One region of the Streptomyces sp. NPDC029044 genome, then DNA from elsewhere that is predicted to be linked to it. Evidence: riboswitches for the same ligand, from Rfam matches in the RefSeq annotation. Region 1 holds a riboswitch; the other holds the start of a gene.

Region 1 (7,310 bases):
TTCGACAGGTCGTTGATCCAGATGTTGCGGCCGTTGACCACGCCGGCGACCAGGCGCTTGCCGGGCAGGCCGCCGACGGCGGCCAGGGCGTCGAGGTTGGCGGCGGCGGAGTCGGTGAAGTCCAGGGCCAGCCCGTCCACCGGGGCTTTGGCCAGCACCGGCAGAGCCTCGCCGAGCCGGTCGAAGTACGAGGCGACCAGCAGCTTCGGCCGGTCGGTGAGGGCACCGAGATCGCGGTAGGCGCGCTCGGTGGCGTTCAGCTCGGCCGGGGTGCGGTCCTGCACGAGGGCGGGCTCGTCCAGCTGGACCCACTCCGCACCGGCCGCGCGCAGGTCGGCGAGGACCTCGGCGTACACCGGCAGCAGGCGGTCCAGGAGGGTGAGCGGCTCGAAGTCCGCGGACACCCCCGGGGCGGGCTTGGCGAGCAGCAGGTAGGTGACCGGGCCGACCAGGACAGGGCGGGCGGTCAGTCCCAGTGCCAGCGCTTCCTCGAGCTCGGCGACCTGCTTGGCCGAGTCGGCGGTGAAGACCGTGTCCGGACCCAGCTCGGGCACCAGGTAGTGGTAGTTGGTGTCGAACCACTTGGTCATCTCCAGCGGCGCCACGTCCTGCGTGCCGCGCGCCATGGCGAAGTATCCGCCCAGGGCGTCGGCCGCGACGGCGTCCCGGTGCCGCTCGGGGACGGCGCCGACCATGACGCTGGTGTCGAGGACGTGGTCGTAGTACGAGAAGTCACCGGTGGGCACCTCGTGGATGCCGGCGTCGGCGAGCTGCTGCCAGTTGCTCCGACGGAGTCCGGCGGCGGTGGCCCGGAGGGCGTCGGCGGTGACGCGGCCCTTCCAGTAGCCCTCGATCGCCTTCTTCAGCTCCCGGTTCGGGCCCTGGCGGGGGTAGCCGTACACGGTGGCCCGTGCTGCCGCGGCTGCGGTCTTGGTGGTCACGGAGATCTCCTTCGCGAGATGAATCCCTGAGATCCCGGAGACGGGACGAGAGCGCGAAGGGGTGACGTACCGGACGGTCGCGAGCTTGCGCGGCAAGGCACGGTCGTCCGCCTGGTATGTACGCCGACCCGCCCTCGAGGTCACCGGGATGTCCGCGCACGAGTGGTTCGCGCGCGGGCAGTTGGCAGGTCTTCGGACTCGCGGGCACGTCCTCACCATGTGAGGACACCTACTGGCCGTCGCTTCCCGGGCCCTGTTCGTGGGCCCAGTGCGTATGACGGCGGTCGTTCCCGCTCACCGCTGCGGGGCAGTCCCGGATTCCCACCGGGTTCCCTCTTACGACATCCCGCCTGGCGGACGGGACGAACCAGCTGCACCGGTCAGCCTACGGCGTGGCGCGTCGAAGGGGAGGAGGGCGCCCGTCATTCGGATGGTGAGGTGGCGCACGCGCAGGACGGGACCTGAGGGATGCGCATACGCAACAGGGCGGGAAGCTCCGCATGCGCGCTTCCCGCCCTTCCCCTGTGACGCCGTGCGGGAACCTCACTCCCGTTGGCGGTCGCGGGCCCATCAGCCCGCTCGTACCAGGCCCGCAGCCCTGGTCGTAGGTGTGGAACCCACGGCCCGCCTTCCGGCCGAGCAGCCCGGCCCTCCACCATCCGCTGGAGCAGCGCAGCGGGATCTTTCGACCTGCCGGTCGGCGGTGGGCTGTGGGGCCCCGACGCATGGGGGCTGCTGGCGGCCGAGCCGCACAGCGCCTCCACGTTCGACCTCGTCGGCTGCGTGGGGATCGCGATCACGGTGCTCCTGTGCGCGACGGTGGCGTGGGACCGACTGCCGTGGCGGCGCCGGCCGGCAGCACCGGTCATCGCCGTCGGCACGATGTCACTGACCCTCTACGTGGGCCACATCCTGGCCATCCTCGCCCTGCCCGGCGGGTGGGCACCCCGGGAGGCCGAGCGACGGCTCCATGGCTCCTACCCGAGGCCGGTCTTCTCCAGCCACCCGGCGGGGGTGGACCCGACAGTCGCCGGATGTGCGGAGAACGGCCGGGCGCCCAGGCTGGCGGCATGACACAGCACGTTCGTGACAAGGAGCCCGGGACCACCGTCGGGGCGTCGGCCGGCATCGACGTGCCCGGCCGTGACATCACACCTCGCGGTGGCCGGTTGCTGGAACTCCTGGGCCTGACGCTGGTGGCGGGCGCCGGTGTCCTGTTCGTCGTCCGTCCTGACTTCTACGAGGCAGGGGCGCACATCTTCGCCACGCGCGCGGCCTCACTGGTCCACTGAGCCGGCGATCGGCGAGCACATCCGCTCAGGGTCCCTGAGGGTTCGACCATCCGGCGTTCGTCGGGTGCACCCCCCAGCCAAGCTGGACCGCATCTGCCTGGCCGTCGTACGCCCTGAACTCCTCGCACGACACGCCCCAGTGGGCCGGTGCCCGCAGCCGCTGACGCGGTGCGTGGCCGACCACGTAGGAAAGGAATCCTGTGAACACCGCATCCGCCCGTGAGGCGACGGGTGCCGAGTCCCTGCGCACCAGCGAGACGCTCAAGGCGCTGTACGGGTACGTCCGTCCGCACCGGTGGGCCGTCGTGCTCGGTCTGCTGTTGGCGCTGGCAGGGGCCGCCGGCGGGCTGCTCCAGCCCCTGGCCACGAAGGCGCTGGTCGACCGGCTCTCGTCCGGTGGCACGATCGGCACCATCCTGCTGGCCATGACCGTCCTGGTCCTGCTGGGCATGGTGGCCGAGGCGTTCGGCGCCTATGTGCTGGAACGGACGGCGGAGTCGGTGGTGCTCGCCGCCCGCCGCAGCCTCATGGGGCGGTTGCTGCGGCTGCGCCTGGCGGAGGTGGACCGGATGCAGCCGGGCGATCTGATGTCCCGGGTGACCTCCGACACCACGCTGCTGCGGGCGGTCAGCACCCAGGCGGTGGTCTCCGCGGCGACGGGGGCGGTGACGCTGGTCGCGGCGGTCGTGGTGATGGCGTTCCTCGATGCCGTCCTGTTGGGCGTCACGCTCGGAGTCGTCGCGGTCGTCGGTGTGGCTGCCGCGCTGGTGCTGCCGAAGATCGGGCAGGCCGCCGAGCGTGCGCAGGCGGCTGTCGGGGAGATGTCCACGGGCCTGGAGCGGGTCTTCGGCGCGTTCCGTACGGTGAAGGCGTCCGGCGCCGAGGAGCGGGAGACCGCTCGCGTCGAGGCGGCGGCACGCAGGGCGTGGCGCCACGGCGTGCGCAGCGCGAAGTGGGAGGCCCTGCTGGGTTCGGCGGACAACCTCGCCGTCGAGCTGGCGTTCCTCGCCGTCCTCGCCGTAGGCGGGGCGCGGGTGGCGTCCGGGGACCTGCCCGTGTCCACCCTGATCGCTTTCCTGCTGTACCTCTTCTTCCTGATGGAGCCGGTGTACCAGCTGGTCGAGGCAGCGTCCCACTACCAGGAGGGCGCGGCCGCGATCGCCCGGATCGCGCAGGTGGACGACCTGGCGACGGAGAAGCAGGACGGGCACCGGCCGGCGCGGCCCGCGGCGGCCAAGGCGGTGCCGCCACGTCCGGCGTCGGTTCGCTTCGAGGAGGTGTCCTTCCGCTACGGGACCGGGTCGCCGGACATCCACCAGCGGGTGGACTTCGAGGTGCCGGGCGGCGGAATGACGGCGTTCGTCGGCCCCTCGGGCGCGGGCAAGTCGACGGTCTTCGCGCTCGTCGAGCGGTTCTACGAAGCGACCGGCGGCCGTGTCCTGGTCGACGGCAAGGACGTGACGAAGTGGCCGCTGTCCGAGCTGCGGTCCGTCATCGGGTACGTCGAGCAGGACGCGCCGGTGCTGGCCGGCACGCTGCGGGAGAACCTGGTCTTCGCCGCGCCCGGCGCGACCGACGACGAGATACGCGAGATCCTCACCCGGACCAGGCTCGACGCCCTCGTCGAGCGTCTCCCGCACGGCCTGGACACCCCGGTCGGGCACCGCGGCACGAGACTGTCCGGCGGCGAGCGCCAGCGCGTCGCGATCGCCCGCGCGCTGCTGCGCAGGCCCCGGCTGCTGCTCCTGGACGAGGCGACCTCGCAGCTCGACGCCGTCAACGAGCTGGCACTGCGGGACGTCATCGCCGAGACGGCACGCGAGACGACCGTGCTGGTGGTGGCCCATCGCCTGTCGACCGTCACGGACGCCGACCGCATCGTCGTCATGGACGCGGGCACGGTCCGCGCGGTCGGCACCCATGAGGAGCTGGTGGCCGAGGACGAGCTGTACGCGCAACTCGCGGCGACGCAGTTCCTGACCGCAGCGGGACGCCCCTTGGGGTGAGACGGGCCTGACCTGGGGGCTCGCCGGTGCTGACGGCCGTCATCCACCGGCTGCCCCCGCCGCACGGCGGGGGCAGCCGGCTACGGCGGTTCCCTGCCCGCTTGGTTCGTCCCTCGCCCGGGAGTCCCCGTGCCGTGCTCAGGGCCGAGGGCGAGCAGGCCCGCGGAGCAGGCCGGACGACCGCCCGATCGACATGATGCGCACGGGCATCGGCCGGCTGCCCACTCCGCGCCCCGGTGCGCCTTTCCCGCTGCGGGCTCCCATGGCGCTGATCACGACGGCGGTGACCGCGCAGCCGGCGCGTGGATCACGAAGGTCATCGGCGACCCGGCGACCCGCACCACCTTCGCGGACCTCCTCCAGGCCATCGAGCGCCCTGCCTGAGCACGCGCGCACGATCCCCGCACCACTCGGCGCCGCCGACACCCGGCAACCGGCCAACGGATCGCAGCACGCGAGGGTTTCGGGGAGTACGCACGCCTGCGCCGCGACGCACTCCCGCGCACCGGGCGACCTGGCCGGGCATCAGCCTGAGGACCGCACCGCGTCCGAGGCCGGGCGCCTTTCGAGCGTCGAGCTCTCTCCGGTCGGCGCCAGGCGGAGCTGGGATGAGTCGGCCAGGGGCCACAGCCGAGGCCCGCAGGGGTGATCCCCTTGCGGGCCTCGGACGGCTGACCAGGCCGGGATGGACAGTGAGCGCGCCACCCCGGCCTGACCTCACCGGATGTACTGGGCGGGCTTGGTGGCTGCGTTGAGCAGGTACTCCAGGGGGCCGCGGCGGAAGAAGCGGGACCAGATCGCGGCGAAGACGATCGCCCCCAGGATGTACGTGAGCACGGGTACCCAGGACTTCGTGGTGCCGGCGCCGGAAGCGGGCCACGCGGACTGTGCGAGGAAGTGGCCGACGTAGGCGGTCAGGGACATGGTGCCCACGGCGATGACCGGTTTCGCCAGGCGGCGCAGTCGCGGCAGGCGGTCGATGGCCACCGTCGCGCCCACGATCACCAGGATCGCGACCCCCAGGCAGCCGATGGTGTCGAGGGTGGTGCCGGTGTGCGACACGGCACCCAGCAGGTCCGAGGCCGACTGCACGGGCCCGCCGGACCCGCTGCCCATGGATCCGCTGCCCATGGACTCTGCCCCGGACCCGCTGCCCATGGACTCTGCCCCGGACCCGCTGCCCATGGACCCGTTGCCCATGGATCCTGCTCCGGACCCGCTGCCCATGGACCCGTTGCCCATGGGCCCCGATCCGGAGCCGCTGGACGGCCCTCCGCCTCCCCTGAAGCTCAGCACCGCGCTCGTGCCACCCAGCAGCGTGGCCAGGCCGTAGGCGCCCACGGTGAGGCTTGCACCGAGCGCCGCCAGGCGCCGCTGGACGGTGGCGGCGGTCAGGTCGAGGCGGGCCAGCGCCATGCCGGCGATCACGAACGCCATCCACGTGATCGTCGGGTAGAGGCCCGTGAGCAGCAGATCGAGCACTCCCACGGTGCTGAGCTTCTCGAGCGGGTCGTAGGCGTTGATGCTCTGCTGGACGGAGTCGCTCAGCCACATCTTCAGAACGAACGCCAGCTGTGGCATGACGAGCGCGATCCCCGCCGCGATGATCGCCAGCGTCCTGGCGCTCAGTCGCACCAGGAACAGCGCGAGGAGGAAGTAGACGCCGTAGTAGGCGAGGATGATGATGTCCCCGTACTCCATCGCCAGCACGGTGCCCAGCGTCAGCAGGATCACGGCGCGGATCGCGATCCGGGCCTTCGCCCGCCGGCCCGCCAGGCCGGTCTTCGGCTCAAGGCGGCCTGCGATCAGCATCAGCGAGAACCCGGCGAGAGTGGCGAACAGGGCCGACGAGCGTCCCTCCGCCAGGGAGTACACCCAGCTGCCGAGGTCGTTCCCGGCTGACGGCATCGGGGCGATGTGCACGATGTACATGCCGAACACCGCCAGCGCGCGGGCCAGGTCCAACCCGACCAGGCGTCCGATCGAGGGGCCGGGCGAGGCCCGCACGGCGCCCCCGGACGGGGTTTGGGGCCGTGGAGGCGAGTTCTCCTGCGGGGCCGATGTCTCCTGTGGCGGCGGTATCTGCGTCATACGCAGAATCCTTCGGTGCCGTCAGGAGGCGGACCATCCGGCAGGCTTCGGTGACGCGCCCGCCGACTGGCCGGGACCACCCAGCCGACCGGCGGAACAGTGCCGGCCCGGTCGGCGGGCGGGCCCGGGCGGCTGGCGGGCTCGGGCGGCTGGCGGGCTCGGGCGGCTGGCGGGCTCGGGCTGCCGGCGGGCCCGGGCGGCCAACCGCCCTATTTGATGAGGGCGTTGGCCACGACGACCGCCAGCCCGAGCAACGAGTCCACGGTGCCGATCATCAAGGCGGAGCGCCACGTGCGACCGGCGGCGCGGGCCGCGACCAGGCCCCAGGCGAACAGCAGCACGACGTTCACGGCGAAGGCCACGGACTCGATGCCCTCCGAGGGCCACCACCCCCAGCCCGCGCCGAGCAGCAGGAGCACTGTCGGCGACGTCGCCACCACCAACGGCCATTCGGACAGCAACAGCCGCCACGCGGCGCGCACACCGTGATGGGCCCGGTCGCCGCGCAGGGCGATCAGATGTGCGTAGCCGTGCGCCAGGGCCGATGCGGCGGCCGTGACCAGGAGCCACTGGGCGCTGCTGAACCGGTCGGCGGGCGCCGTCTCACCCTGCTCCGTCAGGGCGGCCACCATGGAGCTGGCCAGAACCGCCCCGTACACGCCCCCGAACAGCACATGGGGCTGCGCCGCACAGCGGCGCAGAGCACGGACAGGCTGACGAAGGTACAACTCGGGCATGGCTGGGTGATCCTCGAACGGTTCGGAAAGCGACTGCGGCCGGCAGACCCGGTCGGGCCCACGGGCCGATCCCACCGGACGAGAACCGCCGGCACCACCCGCCGGACCTCGCTCACCCGCCCGCCGACGGGCCGGAACGCTCCCCCCTACCGGCTGGAACCGGTCTGCCGGGTGGCGGGAGTCCACAGCGGCCGTACCGTCGCGCACTTGTGCCGGTCACTACGAGCGCCGCGATCAGGGGCG
Region 2 (7,310 bases), on a different contig from region 1:
GTCGCCGCCCAGTCCAGCCCCGGGTCGCCCTCCTCCGCGTCCGACCAGTCGATGACGCGGGGACCGTCGGGGGTGATGATCACGTTCTCCGGGTGCAGGTCCAGGTGCAGGACACGGACGGCCGGGTCGGTGGCGCGCAGGGCGGGGACGGCGTGCAGGTCGCGCAGCAACCTGGCGAGGATGCGCCCTGCCTCGGCCACGTCCAGGGTGCCGGCGAGGCAGGCCTGGAGCATGGTCGGGCCGGAGAGCCGCTCCATCACCAGGTCGGTGCGCGAACCGGAGGGCCGGACCCGGGGAACGGGATAACCGTGGGCGCGCACGTGCTCCATCACGGCCCCCTCGGCCACCGCGTCACCCCTGCCCTCACGCTCCCGACGCAGCACCCACGCCGCGTCGATCTCGAACACATCGGCCCGGCGCCCGGATCCGAGCAGCTGTCCCGGCGGCGGCGTGATCGGCATGAAGCGAAGCTACCCGCATCCGCGGCGCCCCCACCGGGCCGAGAGCGCCAACCCCTTCGCCGCCCGGCCCCGGACCAGGCCTCCCCACACCCGGCATGGGGCCAAGCCGCCGCGCTGCCCGTCCCCGCCCGCACGTGACCAAGCCCCCACCCGGCCCCCTCGGCCGGTTTCCTACGTCCGGGTACAGTAAGCGGGTCGTCATCACACCGTACGGGGGGAAGCCGGTGCAATTCCGGCGCTGACCCGCAACCGTGAACCACCGCCCGAGGTGGTGAGCCGGATCGCCCCGTACGGTTCGTGACCGGCTCGCGTGCCCGGCAGACCGCCGGGCACGGCACCGTCGAGGTATACGGAGCCGAGCCGCCGGGGTGTCCCGTGCTGCCCGGCTCCCCCACAGGGAGAGGCACCCGCCGATCATGAACGTCCGCCGCAGCGCCGCGGTCCTGGCCGCCGTCGCCGTGATCGGCGCCGCCACCCCGGCCGCCGCCGACCCGTCCCCGTCGCCCTCCCAGGCGTTCCCCTCCGCCCTGTACGGCGACAAGGACCCGAAGTTCGACGGCGTCTGGCGCCAGTCGCTCGCGCTGCTCGCGCAGGACACCACGGGGGTGAAGCCGGCGGAGAAGTCCGTGCGGTGGCTGGTGCGCCAGCAGTGCGCGGACGGCGGCTTCGCCTCCTACCGGCCCGACCCCACCACCGCGTGCGACGCCAAGACCATGCTCGACACCAACGCCACGTCCGCCGCCGTGCAGGCCTTGGCCGCGCTCGGCGGGCACGACGGCGTCACCCGCAAGGCCGTCGGCTGGCTGAAGTCCGTCCAGAACGAGGACGGCGGCTGGGGCTACTCGCCGGGCGGGGCCAGCGACACCAACTCGACGTCGGTCGTCATCGGCGCGCTCGCCGCCGCGGGCGAGAAGCCGGACCAGGTCGAGAAGGACGGCAAGTCCCCCCACGACGCGCTGCTGAAGCTCGCCCTGCCCTGCGGCGGGGACGGTGACGGCGCCTTCGCGTTCCAGCCGGACAAGAAGGGCGAGCTCGCCGCCAACGCGGACGCCACAGCGGCCGGTGTGCTCGGCGCGCTGGGCAAGGGCATGGTCGTCGAGCCCGGCAAGAAGTCCGACGCCACCTGCGAGAAGGCCGCGACGCCGCAGCAGGCGGCGGCGAACGGCGCGGGCTACCTCACCGCCGCCCTGGCCAAGGACGGCAACCACCTCATGTCCGCGCTGGCCGGTGCCGAGCCCCAGCCCGACTTCGGCAACACCGCCGACGCGGTCGTCGCGCTCGCCGCGCAGGGGGACACCGCGCAGGCGGAGAAGTCCGTGCGGTGGCTGGAGAAGAACTCCGCTTCCTGGGCCGCGCAGAGCGGTCCGGCCGCCTACGCCCAGCTGATCTTCGCCGCCCACGCGACAGGCACGAACCCGCGTGACTTCGGCGGCGCGGACCTCGTCAAGCAGCTGGGCGCGACGGGCCCGGCCCCGCAGGCCGCCGGGAAGTCCGCGGCCAAGGCCTCGGACGAGAAGGAGGACTCCGGCTCGGACTTCTTCGGGGTCTGGTGGTACGTCGGCGTCTGCCTGGTCGCCGGCATCGGCATCGGGTTCCTGTTCACCGGCCGCAAGAAGCAGCAGCAGCTGTGATCCGCCGGGCCGTTCTCCTCCTCCTGGCCTCGCTCCTGCTGGGCGCGGGCGCGGGCCAGGCCCAGGCCGCCGGTTACCGGTACTGGTCGTTCTGGGAGCGCGACGCCGGCCGCTGGGTCTACGCCACCCAGGGCCCGTCCCTGGTCCGCCCGTCCGACGGCGACGTCCAGGGCTTCCGCTTCGCGGTGAGCGAGGACTCCGCGAGCGCGGTCCGGCCGCGCGGCACCGCCGACTTCGCGACGATCTGCGCGAAGACGCCCGCGCAGGACGGCAGGAAGCGGGTGGCCCTGGTCATCGACTTCGGCACACCGTCGGACGCACCCGGGGGCGAATCCCCGCCCGCCGCCCGCACGGCCTGCGCCCGCGTCTCCCCCGACGCGACGACGGCCGAGGCCCTGGCGGCGGTGGCCAAGCCGCTGCGCTACGACACCGACGCCCTGCTCTGCGCGATCTCGGGCTATCCGCGCAAGGGCTGCGGCGAGCAGGTCTCCCAGCAGCAGCGGGAGCGGAAGCCGGCTGCGGAGCAGAACTCTCCCTCGGACGACGGGCCGTCCCTGGGCCTGATCGGCGGCATCGCCGTGGTGGTGGTGCTGGGCGGCGCGGCGATCTGGCAGGTACGGCGGCGTGGATAGCGGCCCTCGGCGTCGAGGCCGGGCTCAGCTGCACCCCGGCGCCTGGTGGCTGTGGGCGCTGGCGCTCGGCACCGCCGCCACCCGCACCACCAACCCCCTGCTCCTCGCGCTCCTCGTCTCGGTCTCCGCCTACGTCGTGGCGACCCGCCGCCCCGACACCCCCTGGTCCCGCTCCTACGGCGCCTTCGTCAAACTCGCCCTCGCGGTGATCCTCATCCGCCTCGTCTTCGCCATCGTCCTCGGCTCCCCCATCCCGGGCACGCACACCCTCCTCACGCTCCCCGAACTTCCCCTCCCCGCCTGGGCCCAGGGCATCCGGCTCGGCGGCGAGGTCACCGCGGAGGCCCTCACCTTCGCGCTGTACGACGGTCTGCGGCTGGCCACGCTCCTCATCTGCGTGGGCGCCGCCAACGCCCTGGCGAACCCGTCCCGGCTCCTCAAGTCCCTCCCGGGCGCCCTGTACGAGATGGGCGTCGCGGTCGTCGTCGCCCTCACCTTCGCCCCGAGCCTGATCGCCGACGTCCGGCGGCTGCGCGCCGCACGCCGTCTGCGCGGGCGCCCGGACCACGGCATCAGGGGCCTGCTTCAGGTGGGGCTTCCGGTCCTGGAGGGCGCGCTGGAGCGTTCCGTCGCCCTGGCCGCCGCGATGGACGCCCGCGGCTACGGCCGTACCGCACAGGTCCCGCCCGGCGTACGCCGTACCACCGCCGTCCTCACCCTCGGCGGTCTGCTGGGCGTCTGCGCGGGAACGTACGGCCTCCTCACGGCCGAGGGCGCCGCCTACGGTCTCCCCGTGCTCCTCGCGGGTCTCGCCGCCGCCCTCGCGGGCCTCAAACTCGGCGGCCGCCGGTCCCTGCGCACCCGCTACCGCCCGGACCGCTGGGACGTGCGCGCCTGGCTGGTCGTCGCCTCCGGCGTCGCGGTGGCGGCCCTGCTCGCCCTTGCCGCGGCCCGTGACCCCGCGGCCCTCCACCCCGGCGTGGTCCCGCTGGTCGCGCCCGCCCTCCCCCTCTGGCCGGCCGCGGCCGTCCTGCTCGGCCTGCTGCCCGCGTTCGTCGCCCCCGACCCCAAGGAGCCGTCGTGATCCGCTTCGAGGATGTCTCCGTGACCTACGACGGGGCCGCCGAACCCACCGTCCGGGGCATCGACTTCGAGGTCCCGGAAGGCGAACTCGTCCTGCTCGCGGGCCCGTCCGGCGTCGGCAAGTCCACCGTCCTGGGCGCGGTCAGCGGACTCGTCCCGCACTTCACCGGCGGCACCCTGCGCGGCCGGGTCACGGTCGCCGGCCGCGACACCCGCACCCACAAGCCGCGCGAACTGGCCGACGTCGTGGGGACGGTCGGGCAGGATCCGCTGTCCCACTTCGTCACGGACACCGTCGAGGACGAACTCGCCTACGGCATGGAGTCGCTGGGCCTGGCCCCGGACGTGATGCGCCGCCGCGTCGAGGAGACCCTCGATCTGCTGGGCCTGGCCGACCTGCGCGACCGGCCGATCGCCACGCTCTCCGGCGGCCAGCAGCAACGGGTCGCGATCGGCTCGGTCCTCACCCCGCACCCGGACGTCCTCGTCCTGGACGAGCCGACCTCCGCGCTGGACCCGGCGGCCGCCGAAGAGGTGCTGGCCGTGCTCCAGCGGCTCGTCCACGACCTCGGCACCACCGTCCTCATGGCCGAGCACCGCCTGGAACGCGTCATCCAGTACGCCGACCAGGTCGTCCTCCTGCCCGCCCCGGGCGCCTCCCCGGTCCTGGGCCATCCGGCCGAGGTGATGGCGGTGTCCCCGGTGTACCCGCCGGTGGTGGCCCTGGGCCGCCTGGCGGGCTGGACCCCCGTTCCCCTGACGGTCCGCGACGCCCGCCGCAGGGCAGGAGATCTTAAGCAACAGCTGGAAAACGCCCCTCTTCAGGGGCGCGGGGCTGCGGTCGATGTGCGGCTGCCGCCGCGTGGGCGCGACAAGCCACAGACGACCCGCACAGGCAAGCGATCCGCCCACCCCGCCCCCGTAGGCGAAGTCGAAGTGCGAGCCCTCTTCGTCTCCCACGGCCGCATCCAAGCTCTCAGCCACATCGACCTCACCATCACCCCCGGCGAGACCATCGCCCTCATGGGCCGCAACGGCGCCGGAAAGTCCACCCTCCTCAACGCCCTGGTCGGCCTCCTCAAGCCCACCTCGGGAACCGTCCGGGTCGGCGAAGCCACCCCCCACCGCACCGCACCGAAGGACCTCGTCCGCAAGGTCGGCCTGGTCCCCCAGGAGCCGCGCGACCTGCTCTACGCCGACACCGTCGCCGCCGAGTGCGCGGCGGCCGACCAGGACGCCGGCGCTAACCCCGGCACCTGCCGGGCCCTGGTCACCGAACTGCTGCTCGGCGTCACCGACGAAACCCACCCCCGTGACCTCTCCGAAGGGCAGCGGCTCGCGCTCGCCCTGGCCGTCGTGCTGACCGCCCGGCCCCCGCTGCTCCTGCTGGACGAGCCGACCCGGGGCCTGGACTACGCGGCGAAGGCCCGGCTGGTCACGGTGCTGCGCGCGCTGGCCGCCGAGGGGCACGCCATCGTCCTGGCCACGCACGACGTGGAGCTCGCGGCCGAGATCGCCCACCGGGTTGTGCTGCTCGCCGAGGGCGAGGTGATCGCGGACGGGCCGACGGCCGAGGTCGTGGTCTCCTCCCCGTCGTTCGCCCCGCAGGTCACCAAGATCCTGGCGCCCCAGCACTGGCTCACCGTCGCCGAGGTCCGCGCGGCCCTGCGGGAGAGCGGCCGATGAGCCTTCGGACCTCCACCCGCGGGCCCGCCCAGCGGCAGGCCCGGGCCGTCCGCCTCGGCCCCCGCTCCCTCACCGCCCTGGCCCTGGTCAGCGCGGTGGGTGTCGCCGGCTTCGGCTGGCCCTTCCTCGCCCCGCCCACGTCGCGGCTCAGCGCGCACGCGCAGGACGCGCCCTGGCTCTTCGCGGGCCTGCTGGTGCTGCTGGTGGCGGTCGTTGCCGCGGCGATCTCGGAGTCCGGGCTCGGCCCGAAGGCGGTCGCGATGCTCGGCGTGCTGGCCGCCACGGGAGCGGCCCTGCGGCCGATCGGCGCCGGCACCGCGGGGATCGAGCCGATGTTCTTCCTGATGGTGCTGAGCGGCCGGGTGCTCGGCCCGGGCTTCGGGTTCGTCCTCGGCTCGGTGACCATGTTCGCGTCCGCGCTGCTCACGGGCGGGGTCGGGCCGTGGCTGCCGTTCCAGATGCTGGGCATGGGCTGGTTCGCGATGGGCGCGGGCCTGCTGCCCGGTCCGGACCGGCTGCGCGGCCGGACCGAACTCGCGATGCTCGCCGGCTACGGCTTCCTCGCCGCGTTCGCCTACGGCACGGTGATGAACATGGCGGGCTGGCCCTTCATGAGCGCCCTCGCTTCGAACGTGGCCTTCGATCCGCATGCGCCGGTCGCCGCGAACCTGGCTCGTTTCGTCGCGTACTGCGTCGCCACGTCGCTCGGCTGGGACCTGGGCCGGGCGGTCGTCACGGTCGTGCTGACCCTCACCGTGGGGCCCGCGGTCCTCAGGGCGTTGCGCAGGGCCACCCGCCGGGCGGCCTTCGAGACGCCGGTCACGTTCGAGGCGTCCCGGCAGTGAGGCCCCCCACATGACCCACGTCACGTACGAAGCAGGGTCGTAGGAGCAAGTCCACGGTCAGAGTGGCTGAGCCGTGCTGACATGCGGCCCGGCCTAGTAAGACAGGGCTTTGCCGGCACGGGCGGGCCCTGTTTCTCTGGACGACCAGGCGGCGGCCCTCTGATCCCCGGGGCCGCCGCCTGCGCCATGTCCGGCGCGGTACGTCAGCCCGTACTCACCGGAAGCTCCTTCACCCCGTTGATCCACGCCGACCGCAGCCGGCGCGGGTCCCCGACCAGCTTCAGCCCGGGCATCGCGTCGGCGATCGCGTTGAAGATGAGGTTGATCTCCAGCACCGCGAGGGACTTGCCGAGGCAGTAGTGCGGTCCGCCGCCGCCGAAGCCGAGGTGCGGGTTGGGATCGCGGGTGACGTCGAAGGTGTCCGGGTCGTCGAAGACCTCGGGGTCGTGGTTGGCCGAGGCGTAGAACAGGCCCAGCCGGTCGCCCTGGCGGATGCGCTTGCCGCCGAGTTCGGTGTCCTGGGTGGCCGTGCGCTGGAAGGCGGCGACCGGGGTCGCCCAGCGCACGATCTCCTCCGCCGCCGTCTCCGGCCGCTCGCTCTTGTACAGCTCCCACTGTTCCGGATGGGTGAGGAAGGCGTGCATGCCGTGGGTGATGGCGTTGCGGGTGGTCTCGTTGCCCGCGACGGCCAGCATCAGCACGAAGAATCCGAACTCGTCGGAGCTGAGGTTCCCTTCGTCCTCGGCCGCGACGAGCTGCGTGACGATGTCGTGGGCCGGGCACTGCTTGCGGTCGGCGGCCATGTTCATCGCGTAGGCGATGATCTCCGTGGCCGACTCGGCGCCGACCTCCTCGGTGATGGCGTACTCCGGATCGTCGTACGCGATCATCTTGTTGGACCAGTCGAAGATCTTGTCCCGGTCCTCCTGCGGGACGCCCATCAGCTCGGCGATCGCCTGGAGGGGCAGTTCG

The links. Region 1 has a riboswitch for cobalamin ahead of metE (5-methyltetrahydropteroyltriglutamate--homocysteine S-methyltransferase). Riboswitches for the same ligand answer to the same signal wherever they lie in the genome.
Region 2: another riboswitch for cobalamin. It lies ahead of AB0E85_RS05115 (prenyltransferase/squalene oxidase repeat-containing protein); the one in region 1 lies ahead of metE (5-methyltetrahydropteroyltriglutamate--homocysteine S-methyltransferase).

What each region holds. Positions count from the first base shown of each region.
Region 1 is NZ_JBEZWN010000031.1:57,945-65,254, reverse strand. Features, by position in the region: gene metE (5-methyltetrahydropteroyltriglutamate--homocysteine S-methyltransferase) at 1-941, opposite strand, end outside; cobalamin riboswitch at 1,107-1,328, opposite strand; partial or broken gene AB0E85_RS23690 (hypothetical protein) at 1,611-1,877, shown strand; gene AB0E85_RS23685 (hypothetical protein) at 2,012-2,233, shown strand; gene AB0E85_RS23680 (ABC transporter ATP-binding protein) at 2,434-4,239, shown strand; gene AB0E85_RS23675 (DUF418 domain-containing protein) at 4,957-6,330, opposite strand; gene AB0E85_RS23670 (hypothetical protein) at 6,540-7,067, opposite strand.
Region 2 is NZ_JBEZWN010000004.1:37,756-45,065, reverse strand. Features, by position in the region: gene AB0E85_RS05120 (phosphotransferase) at 1-461, opposite strand, end outside; cobalamin riboswitch at 633-768, shown strand; gene AB0E85_RS05115 (prenyltransferase/squalene oxidase repeat-containing protein) at 878-2,092, shown strand; gene AB0E85_RS05110 (SCO2322 family protein) at 2,089-2,724, shown strand; gene AB0E85_RS05105 (CbiQ family ECF transporter T component) at 2,717-3,808, shown strand; gene AB0E85_RS05100 (ATP-binding cassette domain-containing protein) at 3,805-5,493, shown strand; gene AB0E85_RS05095 (ECF transporter S component) at 5,490-6,338, shown strand; gene AB0E85_RS05090 (cytochrome P450) at 6,542-7,310, opposite strand, start outside.